One region of the Pantoea sp. X-Soil-TKNS-1207 genome, then DNA from elsewhere that is predicted to be linked to it. Evidence: predicted binding sites of a transcription regulator. Region 1 holds the regulator's gene; each other region holds the start of a gene.
What was found. The regulator Fur, encoded in region 1, represses iron uptake genes when iron is present. The targets are predictions, from matches to a motif close to ATAATAATGAGAACNACTATCAA.
Positions count from the first base shown of each region.

Region 1 (3,577 bases):
GTGACCAAACAGGACAACATCGTCGAGATGGCGTCGCTGGAGTCATGCATCCGTGACGATCTCAACGAGAATGCACCGCGTGCGATGGCAGTGCTTGATCCGCTGAAAGTGGTGATTGAGAACCTGCCAGCCGGTCATGAAGAGATCATCACCATGCCGAACCATCCGAACAAACCGGAAATGGGTACGCGTGATGTGCCGTTCAGCCGTGAAGTGTGGATCGATCGCGCGGATTTCCGTGAGGAAGCCAACAAGCAGTACAAACGTCTGGTGCTGGGCAAAGAAGTGCGTCTGCGTAACGCCTATGTGATTCGTGCTGAGCGCGTGGCGAAAGATGATGAAGGCAACATTACCTGCATCTACTGTACCTGCGATGTCGATACGCTGAGCAAAGATCCGGCAGATGGCCGTAAAGTGAAGGGCGTGATCCACTGGGTTTCTGCCATTCATGCGCTGCCGGCGGAATTCCGTCTGTACGATCGCCTGTTCAGCGTGGCGAATCCGGGTGCGGCTGAGGATTTCCTCACCACCATCAACCCGAATTCACTGGAAATCAAACAGGGCTTTGTCGAGCCGGGACTGCGCGATGCAGAAACGCAGGCGCCGTATCAGTTTGAGCGTGAAGGGTATTTTTGTGCAGACAGCGTGTACTCGCAGCCGTCTAAGCTGGTGTTTAACCGCACCGTAGGCTTGCGCGATACCTGGGCGAAAATCGGCGATTAATTCTTTTTGTCGTTTTCACCATATCATCATGTAAGGGCGAGCAATCGCCCTTTTTTATTGGCGATAAATCACGGCTGGCAACCATTTATGCTACGGCATAAAAAATGTGTTTGTTACCGGTATTTGCGACAAATCTGACTTTAGTAAAATTAATCCATTTACGAGTGTTAAAAACTGTATTTCAGGTAGGCTATGCGCTCTCCAGCGTTGCTCCGCGGGTTATCTAAGGAAAAAAAATGACAAGTCTCGCTCAGGAAGCCAAACACAGCGTCGTGGTTTTACATCAGCTTATCGAACGTATTTTTAATCAGTCGGATAGCACTGACGACAGCATTGAATTGTTTCTCTCGCACTTTCACCCCGACTTCAAAATGGTGACGCCGCAGGGGAAACAATTCGATTTGAACTCAATGGAGGTGCTGTTCCGCCAGTTGCGCGGCCAGCGTGAAGGGATGCGCATCGCCACCAGTGAACACACCATCATTTCGCAGCAGAGCGAGGAGGTCACCATTCAGTATCGCGAGTTGCAGATGATGAATGGTAACAACCAGAGCCGCATTTCGCTGGCGGTGCTGGATTGCAGTACCTTGATTCCTCGCTGGCGATATTTGCAGGAAACGCTGGTGCAGTGATATCCAGAAACAAAAAAACCGGTGCCAGGCACCGGTTTTTTTATACTGCATAGCACACTTCGTTACTTATCGTGGAGCGTCTCGTCTTCGCGGCAGTCTCCCAGCGCACAGTGGCCGTACAGGTACAGGCTGTGGTTGGTGAGTTTGATACCGTGACGGGTTGCAATTTCACGCTGACGGGTTTCAATCGATTCATCGCTGAACTCGATCACTTTGCCACAGTCCAGGCAGATCAGGTGGTCATGATGATGCTGCTGCGTCAGTTCAAAGACGGATTTACCGCCTTCGAAGTTATGACGGGTAACGATGCCCGCGTCATCGAACTGGTTAAGAACGCGATATACCGTTGCCAGACCAATCTCTTCGCCCATATCAATCAGGCGTTTGTACAAATCTTCCGCACTGACGTGATGGCACTCGGGTTCCTGAAGCACTTCCAGAATTTTAAGTCTGGGCAGCGTGACTTTCAGGCCAGCCTTCTTCAATGCGGAGTTGTTGTCAGTCATGCGGATATTGTCCTGTTACTTTGCTAGTCACTTGCGGCGCAGGGCCTTGAATGTCGATCACGCGCATTCTCATTTGCGTCTCATTATAGAACTCAAGCAGTGAAATGAAAACCAAGGTAACGTCCTGAAATCACCAGTGGCTGTAAGGATAAGTGTCACTAACGCCGGCGGGGATCGTGCAGGTCTTTGTTTCCATTTCACTCAGCCTCATTCTGATGCCAGAGGAATAAGCGGATGACCGTTACGGGTATTCTACAGATTTGCGGGAAAAAGTTAAAAAACAGTAGCTATTATTTTTATAGGAAATTCCTTTAACTCAATGTGAGCCAGCGCCCACATTGAGGAGGGCAGGGGATCAGGCTTCGATGATCGCCTGTAATTGCAGCTCATCAAAAATCTGTTTCACCCATTTTTCAACACGTTCGTTGGTCAGTTCCGGCTGACGATCTTCGTCAATAGCCAGTCCCAGGAAGTGTTTGTCATCGGCCAGACCTTTAGAGGCTTCAAAATGGTAGCCTTCCGTTGGCCAGTGGCCAACAATCACCGCACCATTCGGCTCGATGATGTCACGGATGGTGCCCATCGCATCACAGAAGTATTCCGCGTAGTCTTCCTGGTCGCCACAGCCAAACAATGCCACCAGTTTGCCGTTGAAGTCGATCTCTTCCAGCGTCGGGAAGAAATCATCCCAGTCACACTGCGCTTCGCCGTAGTACCAGGTCGGGATGCCCAGCAGCAGGATATCGAATGCTTCGAGATCTTCTTTGGTGCTCTTGGCAATGTCATGCACTTCAGCAACGTCTTTACCCAGTTGTTTCTGGATCATTTTTGCAATGTTTTCAGTGTTGCCGGTATCGCTGCCGAAGAAAATGCCTACGATTGCCATGGGTCAAGTAACCTCTTAAATCCTGATTGTGAAAGTAAGTCAGTAGAATGCACAGTTAAGCGAATGATAGCAGACCGGGCAAAGTGGCGGAACTTGTAAAGCGGTCACTTTTGTTCGTGCGTGCGGTCTGCGTGCGTTACGACAGTTTGAGCTGCGCCAGCAGCATTTGTTCAATCAATTCGCTGCGACTGATGTTTTGTTGCTCAGCCAGGGTGTTGAGGGCATCAACCGCCTCGCCGGACATTTTCAGCTCGACACGACGCAACCCACGCACCTTGTCGCGTTTCAGCTGGTTGCGTTTGTTAATCCGCAACTGTTCGTCACGCGTCAGCGGACTGGTTTTGGGGCGACCCGGACGCCGCTCATCAGCGAAGAGATCGAGCGTGGTACGGTCAGTCTGTTCTTTTGCCATGGTTTGTAAAACTGAGTGGGCGCGAACGGCGGAAAGGCGCTGCGCGATTTATACATTATCGGCCCGACCACGGTGAAAAAATCATCCGCGGCAAATTTTTAGCGCGACATCATACTCCAGCGCCATCCACGACGCCAACCCTAAACGGTTTGCGGCAAGCTTTTGCTTTTACAGTACAAAAAAGCGCCGGACTGCGCGCAAAACCGCCTCAGGTTTCTCCGCATGAACCCAGTGGCCTGCGCCGCTGATCACATGCGCATGCGCCTGCGGGAACTGACGCAGCAGGGCATCGCGGTGCTGATTATCCAGATAGGGCGAGTCACCGCCGCGAATAAACAGCGCCGGGTGCGGCCATGCCGGTACGTCTTCCCAACCGGAAATGGTGCTGTAGTTGTCCCACAACACCGGCACGTTAAAA
Region 1 is NZ_AP035958.1:1,243,528-1,247,104, forward strand. Features, by position in the region: gene glnS (glutamine--tRNA ligase) at 1-723, shown strand, start outside; gene AC6I8V_RS05705 (hypothetical protein) at 960-1,355, shown strand; gene fur (ferric iron uptake transcriptional regulator) at 1,418-1,861, opposite strand; gene fldA (flavodoxin FldA) at 2,217-2,747, opposite strand; gene ybfE (LexA regulated protein) at 2,884-3,159, opposite strand; gene ybfF (esterase) at 3,328-3,577, opposite strand, start outside.

Region 2 (3,577 bases), 1.9 Mb from region 1:
TATCAGCCGAGCGCCCATCTGCTCGATTATGCCTCGACCAAAGCGGCGATTCTCAATTATACCCGCGGGCTGGCGAAGCAGATCGCCCCTAGAGGCATTCGCGTAAACTGCGTGGCGCCGGGTCCAATCTGGACCGCGCTCCAGGTGGCGGGCGGTCAGCTGCCGGAGAAACTGCCGGAATTTGGCGAACAAACGCCGCTCGGCCGGGCCGGGCAGCCTGCGGAACTGGCGGGCGTGTATGTTTATCTGGCGTCGCCGGAATCGAGCTATGTCACGGCAGAGGTGCATGGCGTGACCGGCGGCAACCATTTGGGTTGATTCCCCTCAGCAAACAAAAAGGGCGCCTTAGCGGCGCCCTTGTCAGATTCGGTGAGATTATTTCTTCACCGTCTCCATTCCCATCAGTCCAATCTTGAGATAACCGGCTTCGCGTAGCTGGTCCATCACTGACATCAGGGTTTCATAACTTACCGACTTATCTGCCTGGAAGAAGATAGTGGTGTCTTTGTTGCCTTCGGTCTGCGCAGTCAGCGCATTCACCAGCGTCTCTTTGCTCACCGGATCATTACCGATGAAGACCTGATTATCTTCCTTAATTGACAGATAAACGGGTTTTTCCGGACGCGGCTGCGGCGCACTGGTAGACGCTGGCAGGTTGACGCGGACATCTACAGTGGCCAACGGCGCGGCCACCATAAAGATGATCAGCAGAACCAGCATGACGTCGATAAACGGCGTCACGTTGATTTCATGCATTTCGCCATCGTTTTCCATGTCGTCGTTCAAACGCATCGCCATGGTAATTACCCTACGCGCAGTTTCTGAGCGGTAGCCGCACGAGCCACTTCGTTGTTCACTTTACCCAGATCGAGATCGCGGCTCTGCAACAGCAGTACCTGTGCGGCCACATCGCCCAGCGAGGCTTTGTAGCTGGCGATCATACGGGCAAACACGTTGTAGATGACAACGGCAGGGATAGCAGCCACCAGACCAATGGCGGTAGCCAGCAGCGCTTCAGCGATACCCGGCGCAACCACGGCAAGGTTGGTGGTTTGCGTCTGAGCGATGCCGATAAAGCTGTTCATGATGCCCCATACGGTACCGAACAGGCCGATAAACGGCGCGACCGAACCGATGGTAGCGAGGAAGCCATTGCCGCGACCTGCGTGACGGCTGAATGCCGCAACACGACGCTCAAGGCGGAAACTGGTACGTTCTTTAATGCCGTCGGTGTCTTCTGCACCCGCGGAAAGCTCCAGCTCATTCTGCGCATCGTTCAGCAGCACGAGGCTGTGGCTGTTGCCTTTGAAGCTGGTGGCGGTACGTGAGGCGTCGTCTAACGAACGCGCTTCGCCTAGCGCGACATGCTCACGCTTCAGGCGACGTTTCGCTGAACTCAACTCAGCATATTTGCCAAAGAAGATTGCCCAGGTAACAACGGAGGCCAGCAACAGGCCAATCATTACCACCTTTACCACGATATCGGCATGATGATACATGCCCCAAACGGAGAGGTCCGTTTGCATCAAATCACTGGCTACCACGCTGCGTCTCCAACTTCAATTGCACAGTTCACGATCGAGCGCGGATCATAACAAATTATAAGTGCGAATTGATAGTAGTTCTCATTACTATTTACAAACGAAAGGTGCGCTTTTTCTCCACAAATTTTGCTGCTTCTGTATCCAGCGAGGAAGGTTTTTAACCATTTTCCGGGTGAGCAGACGTTTTCCTCGTCACCGCCAGGCGACGCCGGCTTATTCCAGGGTGGAACTCTGATATTCCGCAATCAGGGTCAACTCGCAGGCTGGATTCGTGGTAACGTGGTTGCTTTGTGAAATGCGGCAGGAAAGGCAGTGATGGCAACGAAAAAAATAGACACCACGCTGGTCAGCGCGGGACGCAGCAAACGTTACACCCAAGGCTCAGTGAACAGCGTTATTCAGCGCGCCTCATCGCTGGTTTTCGATACCGTAGCCGATAAAAAACGCGCCACCGCCGGACGGGCGAAAGGCGAATTGTTCTACGGTCGTCGCGGTACGCTGACGCACTTCTCCCTCCAGGACGCGATGACGGAACTGGAAGGCGGCGCCGGATGCGTTCTTTATCCTTGTGGTGCCGCAGCGGTTGCTAACGCCATCCTCTCTTTCGTTGCAGCGGGCGATCATATCCTGGTAAGCGGCGCGGTCTATGAACCGACGCAGGATTTTTGCACCAAAATCCTGAGCAAACTTCAGGTTACCACCACCTTTTTTGATCACTGCATCGGTAGTGAAATCAGCGCGCTGGTTCAGCCCAACACCCGCGTGGTGTTTCTCGAATCCCCTGCGTCCATCACCATGGAAGTGCAGGACATCCCGGCTATCGTCGCTGCGGTGCGCTCAGTAGCGCCGGACGCCATTATCATGATCGATAATACCTGGGCGGCGGGCGTGTTGTTTAACGCTCTGGAGCATGGCGTCGATATTTCGATTCAGGCTGGCACCAAATATCTGATTGGTCACAGCGATGCGATGATTGGCACCGCCGTCGCCAATGCGCGCTGCTGGGATCAGCTGCGTGAGAACTCCTATCTGATGGGCCAGATGGTCGATGCCGACACCGCGTATATGGCGAGTCGCGGCCTGCGTACCCTGGGCACCCGTCTGCGTCAGCATGAAGAGAGCGGATTGCAGGTGGCGGAATGGCTGGCGGCGCGACCGGAAGTGGCGCGCGTAAATCATCCGGCGCTGGCACAGTGCAAAGGCCATGAATTCTGGCAGCGCGATTTCAACGGCAGCAGCGGTCTGTTCTCGTTTATTTTGCATGAGAAGCTGAGCAGCGAGCAGCTGGCGATTTATCTCGATGGTTTTCACCACTTCAGCATGGCTTACTCCTGGGGTGGCTATGAGTCGCTGATTTTGGCTAACCAGCCGGAAGAACTGGCTGCAATTCGCCCGGCGGGGGGTGTCGATTTCACCGGCACGCTGGTGCGGGTACATATTGGTCTGGAACACGTTGATGACCTGCTTGATGACCTGAAAGCCGGGTTTGAGCGCCTGAAGCAGTAAAATTTTCAACCTAAGCTCAACAGGCCGGAACTGCGTGGCAGAGATCAACATCTGCTGCTACGCAGACCGTTAAAATGAAATCCTTGTGACTTGATGGAATAGCAGATGGGTGTTTTACATGAGATTGTCCACGCGCTCTGGCACCAGGATTTTGCCGCGCTGGCTAATCCGGATGTGGTGTGGATTGTTTACGGCGTGATGTTTCTGACGCTGTTTCTGGAAAATGGTTTGTTGCCAGCCTCATTTCTGCCCGGTGACAGCCTGTTGTTACTGGCCGGCGCCATGGTGGCCAAAGGCGTGATGGATTTTATCCCGACCATGGTGATCCTGACCACCGCCGCCAGCCTCGGCTGCTGGCTGAGTTATCTGCAAGGACGCTGGCTGGGCAATACCAGAATTGTCAAAAGCTGGCTGATGCATCTGCCAGCTCAGTATCATCAGCGCGCCTGGCAACTGTTTAATCGTCATGGCCTGATGGCCTTGCTGGTGGGGCGTTTTCTGGCATTCGTACGTACCCTGCTGCCCAC
Region 2 is NZ_AP035958.1:3,714,290-3,717,866, forward strand. Features, by position in the region: gene AC6I8V_RS17165 (SDR family oxidoreductase) at 1-318, shown strand, start outside; gene exbD (TonB system transport protein ExbD) at 376-798, opposite strand; gene exbB (tol-pal system-associated acyl-CoA thioesterase) at 804-1,526, opposite strand; gene metC (cystathionine beta-lyase) at 1,860-3,050, shown strand; gene AC6I8V_RS17185 (DedA family protein) at 3,156-3,577, shown strand, end outside.
Region 2: the regulator Fur is predicted to act here: its motif matches at 1,613-1,635, upstream of exbB (tol-pal system-associated acyl-CoA thioesterase).

Region 3 (3,577 bases), on a different replicon from region 1:
CATCGGAAATTAACACCACGGAAAACCCCAAATCCGCCGCCGCACGGCAGGTGGTATCCACGCAAATCTCGGTTTTCATCCCGGCAATCACCAGCTGCGCAATATTTTTCTGGCGCAGATGCTGTAGCAACGTCGTGTCTCTGAAACAGTTGGGATAGCGTTTAATAAATACCACGTCATTATCCGCATCAACATTCAGTTCCGGGATGAGCTGCGTCAGTGGGCTTTGTTCGCTAAAAGGCGAGCCATCAGGCCCGGTATGGCGTGCGAAGAACACCGGTGTGTCGGTGTTTCTGGCGTTATCAATCAGGATATTGATATTGGATAAGATAGCGCTGGCTGCGAACGGGGTTTGCGGCCCGTGAAACAGTCCCTGCTGCATATCAATAATCAGAAGTGCTTTGCTGCCTGCTACTGAACGCATCGTGTGTCTCCATTCATGCCATCGCTGAACGGAGAACCTTTCCCCGTCCATGCTGGCGGGGCTGAGATTCTGTTTGCTTAGGTGTTAGCCACAGAAACACGCCCGCCGCCGCCAAAAGCGGTGGTGGTGGTTGCTGTGAATGTCGCCATAAATACAAACATCATCTTTCTCTCGGGTAAGTCAGGAATAACGAACCTAACACAGCCGTTGCGAAAAAAGTATATGAATTTTATTCACTTAATTAACACTGCGGCAATCAGCTGCTTTTCTTTCCCGCGCGTGACAGGGCGTTCGACAATTCATACAACCGATTGATGCTGTTCAGCGTAAGGACCGGCGCGGAGGCGGACAGCCCCAGCACCAGAATTTCCAGGCAGATTAGCGGAGTGGCATGAACCGGCATCAGTTCCGATGTGGCGCTACGGGGAATTTCAATGATCTGGTCGGCATGTTCGGCAAAAACCGTCCCGGCAGTGGCGGTGAGCAGGATGATGCGGATACCGAGCCGTCTGGCTTCGCTGACCGTGGTCATCCCTTCAGGATGCGCGCTTTTTTGCGCCAGCATCACCAGCACATCGCCCTGGCGCATATGGTGCAGCTGCTCACTCAGCGCGATGCCGGTGCGGTTCAGCACATAGGCCGGGATACCGTTGCGGTTAAACAGGCGTGAGGCATAGTCGGCCATGATGGCGGACGCGCCGATGCCAAAAATCGCGACCCGGTTGGCGGCGCGCATCAGCGCCACTGAATCGGTAATCGCTACGCGGTTTGCGGGGCTGTCCAGCATATCGCAGCTGGTCCGATAGCTTTGCAACACAAAATCGATGCTGGCGCCGGTATCCTGCGCCATTTTCTTCACCGTATTGACCATCTTACCCGGTGAACGCGGCGTGATTCCCAGATAGCCAGCCAGCACGCTTTTCAGATCGCGCAAGCCGCTAAATCCCAGCGCCTGGATCGTTCTGATCACCGTGGCATCGGAGGTTTGGGTCTCGGCCGCAATGCTCAGCGCCGTCTTCTCCAGCACCATGCCACGGTTATCGTTGATATATTGCGCCACACGCAATAATCCCGCCGACAGATGGGGTTTGACGGCGCGGAAGCGCTCGCCGTAAAGATCGTGTTTTTGCAGATTAACGTTAGAGGATGATGGCTTCACGTTTTCAGATACCACAGTAGAAAATTAACCGCATATTGCGTATGGATTCAACAGAGGCGATAAGGTCTCAGGCATAAGTTTTTCGTCTATTAACCTTAAGATTACCTTAATTTTTCTTTTCATTTCGGATAGAAACGGCGTTTATATTGACCAAATAAGATTTCATTTTTGAGATGTAGTAAATCAACGAAATCCGTTAAATAACAAAATGGGCTACTACATATTTTATGTAACATGATGAATTTAAATGAGAAAACTCACTACATATTATTTTTGTTGCGGCAAAGTAAAATAAGAAAAACCCCCACTACTGGCGCGAGTAATAGAAAAAAATAAGGTTAAATATTTTAAAAATTATTGAAAATGAAAATTAATCTCATTATCATTCCCGCCTCACTATTATTCTGTTTCTGATGCGGATTTAATCAAATGAAGTATCTTTTGCCTTTTTCACCAGTGCGTAATAATAAAATCTCTGGATCTCAGCTTCTATTTTTGTCTACTTTTCTGGCCTGTCACGGCGTTTCAGCCGCAGACAATACGCTGACCGTTACCGCCAGCCAGGATGCATCAACCGGGAGCTATAACCAGGAAGACGCCGCCGCAACGCTGCGCACCAATACTCCGCGCAATGAGACGCCTCAGTCCATCAGCGTAGTGACGCCACAGGTGATTCAGGATTACCAGGTCACCAGCCTTAACGATGCGGTGAAATTTGTCAGCGGTGTGACCCAGGGAAATACCCTCGGTGGCACCGAAGATGGCTTTGTGAAGCGTGGCTTTGGCTCCAATACCGACGGCTCAATTTTTATCGACGGCGTGCGCAGCAACCAGGGTCTGACCATGGATGCCAGCATCGACCACGTCGAAGTGCTGAAGGGATCCTCTTCGCTGCTGTATGGCATCCTCAACCCAGGCGGCATCATTAACCTGGTGAGCAAAAAGCCGCAGTACGAGTGGAACACCCATCTGAGTGGCGTCTCCAGCAGCTACGGCGGTGGCACCGGCACAGTCGATATCACCGGTCCGCTGGGCAACGGCTTTGCATTCCGTATGGTGGCAGAGCGTCAGCGCGAAGATTACTGGCGCAACTTTGGCGTTAACGAACATACGCTGCTGGCGCCGTCGCTGAGCTGGTATGGCGAACGCAGCTCGTTCAACATCAGCTACGTGGAATATAAATACGACGTTCCTTATGACCGTGGCACCGCCTTTATCGATGGCAAGCCGGTGGATATCCCCTACGAGCGACGTCTTGATGACAGCGCCAACCATGCGTGGGGCAAAAACAAACGCCTGAACGTCAGCTATGGCTACACCATCAACGACACCTGGGACACGCACCTGAACTACGGCTGGATGCAGCGTCGTTACGACAGCAACGAAGTGCGCGCCACCGCGATTGATACCACCACCGGCATTGTCTCGCGCCGTGCCGACGCCAACCGTGGCTTCAATCATCAGACCACCTATACCTCATGGGACGTCAGCGGCTCTCCGGTGATTGGCGGTATGCAGCATGATCTCCTGCTGGGTGTCGATTACGAGCAGAATGAAACCTACAAGGCTTACTCGTATCGCGGCAAAGTGTCGAACAGCTTCAACATGTATGATCCGGTTTATGGCGAGGAGCCGGTGGTGAATGACAGCACCTACAGCGACTCGATCAGTAATCTCAGAACCAACCTCTATAGTCGTTCTGTGTTTGCCAAAGACAGCATCCATCTGACGGACAAATGGATCGCCGTGCTGGGCGGACGTTTCCAGCGTTACACCCAGACTTCCAGCAACGGATTCATCAATCCCGAAACCACGCTTAACGATCGGGGTAACGCCTTCCTGCCGCAGATGGGCGTGGTGTATAAGGCCACACCGGATATTTCGCTGTACGCCAGCTACAGCAAATCCTTTACCCCATCGACCGAAACCGACGATGACGGCAATGTCGCCTCGACGGAGAAGGGCACCACCTATGAAGTGGGCAGCAAATGGCA
Region 3 is NZ_AP035959.1:199,435-203,011, forward strand. Features, by position in the region: gene AC6I8V_RS21120 (cysteine hydrolase family protein) at 1-424, opposite strand, end outside; gene AC6I8V_RS21125 (MurR/RpiR family transcriptional regulator) at 681-1,583, opposite strand; gene AC6I8V_RS21130 (TonB-dependent siderophore receptor) at 2,013-3,577, shown strand, end outside.
Region 3: the regulator Fur is predicted to act here: its motif matches at 1,947-1,969, upstream of AC6I8V_RS21130 (TonB-dependent siderophore receptor).